DNA from 2 places in the Bacillus cereus group sp. Bce041 genome. Region 2 is predicted to be linked to the other one. Evidence: a T-box and tRNA genes for the amino acid it is inferred to sense, from the RefSeq annotation. Region 2 holds a T-box; the other holds one or more tRNA genes.

Region 1 (2,363 bases), on a different contig from region 2:
AGTAAGCGTAACTACAACCTACAGCTCCTGTTCCTACTAATACTACACGATTGATACCTTTTTTCATGGTAATTTCCCCTCTCTATTGTTCACATATATTTTTTTATAATTGTTTAAGTAATTAATTAAAATACTAATTTAATGTTGTTTAACTTCTTTACATTCATATTGTAGCACGTATTATTGTGAATTACTTCACAAATTATGACCTATTTGTGAACTTTTTCACATAGAGTGTAAAGTTATTGGAATAGGTGTGGAATCCATTTCAATGGAGGCGTTTTCTTTAGATTGTGAAAGGGATTTTCTTGTGTTTTTTGTCGGTAAGTGAAATTACACCGGCGATTTTTAGAATATATCGACCGTAACTCAAATTATATCAGCGATTATTAAAATTTATCGATCGTAACTCAAATTATATCAGCGATTTTTGCAATATATCGACTTACCGACAAAACTCGACAATACTGACAACATAAAAAAACTGTCTTCAGTAGATCACAGCTATTGAGAGAAAGCAACTTCTTCTATATATTATTTATTTTCCACAGTAGCTCCCAGATGCATTTTTCATCGGTTTCTCCAAGTGTAGGAGGCTACAGCCATACAGCTGGGGTAAAAGTTCAAGTTGAAGTTAATTCCTTCATATTCATACAGGTCCAAATAATTAACATGATTGTATTTACGGCTCTCTATGTACCCAACTGCAACAGCGAATACTTCATATTTCTTCTATTGCATAAAAAAGCAGACTATCCAAAGTCCATTTTTATACAACAAAAAAGAGATAGCAGATTATGCTATCTCTTTTAGTATGACCCGTACGGGATTCGAACCCGTGTTACCGCCGTGAAAGGGCGGTGTCTTAACCACTTGACCAACGGGCCAGTTCTGGCAGAGAAGAAGGGATTCGAACCCTCGCACCGCGTTCGCGATCTACTCCCTTAGCAGGGGAGCCCCTTGAGCCACTTGGGTACTTCTCTATAAATATGGCTCCGCAGGTAGGACTCGAACCTACGACCGATCGGTTAACAGCCGATAGCTCTACCACTGAGCTACTGCGGAACAATTATGGTGGGCCTAAATGGACTCGAACCATCGACCTCACGCTTATCAGGCGTGCGCTCTAACCAGCTGAGCTATAGGCCCATAATTGAAAAGCGGGTGAAGAGAATCGAACTCTCGACCAGAGCTTGGAAGGCTCTTGTTTTACCACTAAACTACACCCGCATTAAATTGTAAATGGTGAGCCATGAAGGACTCGAACCTTCGACCCTCTGATTAAAAGTCAGATGCTCTACCAACTGAGCTAATGGCTCATTTTGAAAGTGGTGCCGACTAGAGGACTTGAACCCCCAACCTACTGATTACAAGTCAGTTGCTCTACCAATTGAGCTAAGTCGGCTTGCGACTTCAAAATGGTGGCTCGGGACGGAATCGAACCGCCGACACGAGGATTTTCAGTCCTCTGCTCTACCGACTGAGCTACCGAGCCTTTATGTAAAAATGGCGGTCCCGACCGGGGTCGAACCGGCGATCTCCTGCGTGACAGGCAGGCATGTTAACCACTACACCACGGGACCATTTGGTTGCGGGGACAGGATTTGAACCTGCGACCTTCGGGTTATGAGCCCGACGAGCTACCGTGCTGCTCCACCCCGCGATGATAAAATATTTACTTTAGAAAAAATGGAGGAGGTAGAGGGATTCGAACCCCCGCGCGACTCTCGCCGCCTGTCGGTTTTCAAGACCGATCCCTTCAGCCGAACTTGGGTATACCTCCGAGATATATACGTCTAATGGTGGACCTTGTAGGACTCGAACCTACGACCGGACGGTTATGAGCCGTCTGCTCTAACCAGCTGAGCTAAAGGTCCTTTATGGTAGCGGCGGAGGGGATCGAACCCCCGACCTCACGGGTATGAACCGTACGCTCTAGCCAGCTGAGCTACACCGCCATAAATGATATTAATATAAGTGGAGCCTAGCGGGATCGAACCGCTGACCTCCTGCGTGCAAGGCAGGCGCTCTCCCAGCTGAGCTAAGGCCCCATGTTTTTTAGGGATATCGGGAAGACAGGATTTGAACCTGCGACCCCCTGGTCCCAAACCAGGTGCTCTACCAAGCTGAGCCACTTCCCGTTAATAAAAGCGCGCCCGAGAGGAGTCGAACCCCTAACCTCTTGATCCGTAGTCAAACGCTCTATCCAATTGAGCTACGGGCGCATATGGTGCCGAGGGCGGGGGTCGAACCCGCACGGTGGTCACCCACCGCAGGATTTTAAGTCCTGTGCGTCTGCCTGTTCCGCCACCCCGGCATGTCATATTGAAAATTGGAGCGGAAGACGGGATTCGAACCCGCGA
Region 2 (2,363 bases):
AATTGTAACACGCGTTCTGCATCATTTGTTAACTTTTCTAACTCTTCATAAGAATCTTCTGGTTTTACGAACTTCACAAGCTCTACTTTATTGAACTGATGCTGGCGAATTAAACCACGTGTATCACGCCCAGCTGAACCTGCTTCAGAACGGAAGCAAGAGCTAAATGCAGCATATCTTATAGGCAATTGCTCTTTATTTAAAATCTCATCACGATGCATATTCGTTACAGGTACTTCAGCTGTTGGAATTAAGAAGTAATCTTCACTTTCAATACGGAATGCATCTTCTTCAAACTTTGGAAGTTGTCCTGTTCCTGTCATACTTGCACGGTTTACCATATATGGAGGTAATACTTCTTCATATCCATGCTCATCAGTATGAAGATCAAGCATAAAGCTAATTAAAGCACGCTCTAATCTTGCACCAGCACCTTTGTAAAATACGAAGCGGCTTCCTGTTACTTTCCCAGCGCGTTCAAAATCTAAAATTCCTAAATCAGTAGCAAGATCCCAATGTGGTTTTGGCTCATAAGTAAATTCTTTCACTTCTCCCCAAGTACGTGCTACTACATTATCATCCTCTGTTTCACCAACTGGAGCAGATTCATGAGGGATATTTGGAATAGATAACATTAATCTTTCTAAGTCTTCTTCAACTGTACGAAGTTCGTTATCAAGATCCTTTACTTTTTCTCCAACTTCACGCATTTCTAAAATTAGAGCTTCTGCATCTTTCTTTTCGCGCTTTAATACAGAAATTTGTTGAGATACTTCGTTACGTTTACTTTTTAATTCTTCTGTCTGAACAAGTAGTTCTCTTCTTCTCGTATCAAGTTCTTCAAAACGTCCGAAATCAGTTAAATCTTCGCCTCTATGCTGTAATTTCGCTTTTACTTCTTCAAAGTTTGTACGTAAAAATTTAATATCAAGCATTATATACTCCTCCTTTTATTTTATAAAACACAAAAAACTCCCGTCCCTATATAAAGGGACGGGAGTTAACCCGCGTTGCCACCCTAGTTGAAAGCATTACCGCTTTCCTCTCAAGTAGAAATAACGGCTCTTCACCGGGAATGCTTACTAATCCAAAAGATATTCCACATTCCATTCCAGGATGGATTCACAAACTGTTTCTATCGATTTCCACCAACCATCGACTCTCTATAAGAAACGACATTTGTTACTATTTCCTATCAACACGCTTATTTTATAAAATTGTTACCATCAATTTACTATAATCTTATACAAGTTGCAAGTTACTTATACAACTTTTTTCATTTTCGCTTCTTTTACCATTTCAACAAAGTATGCTGTCACACGATGATCATCTGTTAATTCCGGATGGAATGAAGCAGCTAAAAACTGATCTTGTCTTACCGCTACCATTCGGTCACCATGCTTAGAAAGCACTTCAACATTATCAGCTACTTCTACAACATACGGCGCACGGATAAATACACCAACGAAGTCTTCACCCACGCCTTCAATTGAAAGCGCAGCCTCAAAACTATCCTTTTGGCGTCCGAACGCATTGCGCTCAACTGTAATATCCATAGCACCAATATGTGCTTCTTCATAGCCAATAAGTGTTTTCGCAAGAAGAATCATCCCTGCACATGTACCAAACATTGGTTTACCAGACTTTGCAAATGTACGAAGTGGTTCCATGAAAGCATACTTATCAATAAGACGGCGCATTGTTGTACTTTCACCGCCCGGTAAAATAAGACCATCAATCTCTTCAAGTTGCTCTATACGCTTTACAACAACAGCTTCTGCACCACTTGCTTCAACTGATTTTACATGCTCACGAACTGCACCTTGAAGACCTAGTACACCGATTTTCACCATTTTAAAGTTCTCCTTTAATTACCATCCACGCTCTTGCATGCGTTGTTCTGGTAATAACGTTGAAATTTCGACACCCTTCATTGCATTACCTAATCCTTTAGAAAGGCTTGCAATTAGTTCGTAATCTTCATAATGAGTCGTTGCTTCAACGATTGCACGTGCAAATTTCTCTGGGTTTTCTGATTTGAAGATACCAGATCCAACAAATACCCCATCAGCACCAAGTTGCATCATTAATGCTGCATCTGCTGGTGTTGCTACACCACCTGCCGCAAAGTTTACAACTGGTAAGCGACCAAGACGTTTAATTTCAAGTAATACTTCGTAAGGAGCGCCAGTATTTTTTGCATATGTCATTAACTCATCTTCACGTAGACTCGCAACTTGACGGATTTCTGCATTGACTTGGCGCATATGACGCACTGCCTCTACAATGTTTCCTGTTCCTGGTTCACCTTTTGTACGAAGCATAGATGCACCTTCTGCAATACGACGTGCAGCTTCTCCGAT

The links. The T-box of region 2 lies ahead of serS (serine--tRNA ligase). A T-box ahead of a tRNA ligase gene usually reads a tRNA of that ligase, here a tRNA-Ser.
Region 1: it encodes a tRNA-Ser, which carries the amino acid that the T-box ahead of serS (serine--tRNA ligase) is inferred to sense. The anticodon was not compared.

The regions. Positions count from the first base shown of each region.
Region 1 is NZ_JBQXON010000001.1:1,112,342-1,114,704, forward strand. It holds gene ACUN13_RS05840 (L-lactate dehydrogenase) at 1-67, opposite strand, end outside; tRNA gene ACUN13_RS05845 (tRNA-Glu) at 816-887, opposite strand; tRNA gene ACUN13_RS05850 (tRNA-Ser) at 893-983, opposite strand; tRNA gene ACUN13_RS05855 (tRNA-Asn) at 991-1,065, opposite strand; tRNA gene ACUN13_RS05860 (tRNA-Ile) at 1,073-1,149, opposite strand; tRNA gene ACUN13_RS05865 (tRNA-Gly) at 1,160-1,230, opposite strand; tRNA gene ACUN13_RS05870 (tRNA-Lys) at 1,244-1,319, opposite strand; tRNA gene ACUN13_RS05875 (tRNA-Thr) at 1,330-1,405, opposite strand; tRNA gene ACUN13_RS05880 (tRNA-Phe) at 1,420-1,495, opposite strand; tRNA gene ACUN13_RS05885 (tRNA-Asp) at 1,508-1,583, opposite strand; tRNA gene ACUN13_RS05890 (tRNA-Met) at 1,587-1,663, opposite strand; tRNA gene ACUN13_RS05895 (tRNA-Ser) at 1,691-1,783, opposite strand; tRNA gene ACUN13_RS05900 (tRNA-Ile) at 1,801-1,877, opposite strand; tRNA gene ACUN13_RS05905 (tRNA-Met) at 1,882-1,958, opposite strand; tRNA gene ACUN13_RS05910 (tRNA-Ala) at 1,979-2,051, opposite strand; tRNA gene ACUN13_RS05915 (tRNA-Pro) at 2,068-2,141, opposite strand; tRNA gene ACUN13_RS05920 (tRNA-Arg) at 2,152-2,225, opposite strand; tRNA gene ACUN13_RS05925 (tRNA-Leu) at 2,229-2,317, opposite strand; tRNA gene ACUN13_RS05930 (tRNA-Gly) at 2,334-2,363, opposite strand, start outside.
Region 2 is NZ_JBQXON010000033.1:4,668-7,030, reverse strand. It holds gene serS (serine--tRNA ligase) at 1-935, opposite strand, end outside; T-box leader at 987-1,208, opposite strand; gene pdxT (pyridoxal 5'-phosphate synthase glutaminase subunit PdxT) at 1,263-1,853, opposite strand; gene pdxS (pyridoxal 5'-phosphate synthase lyase subunit PdxS) at 1,872-2,363, opposite strand, start outside.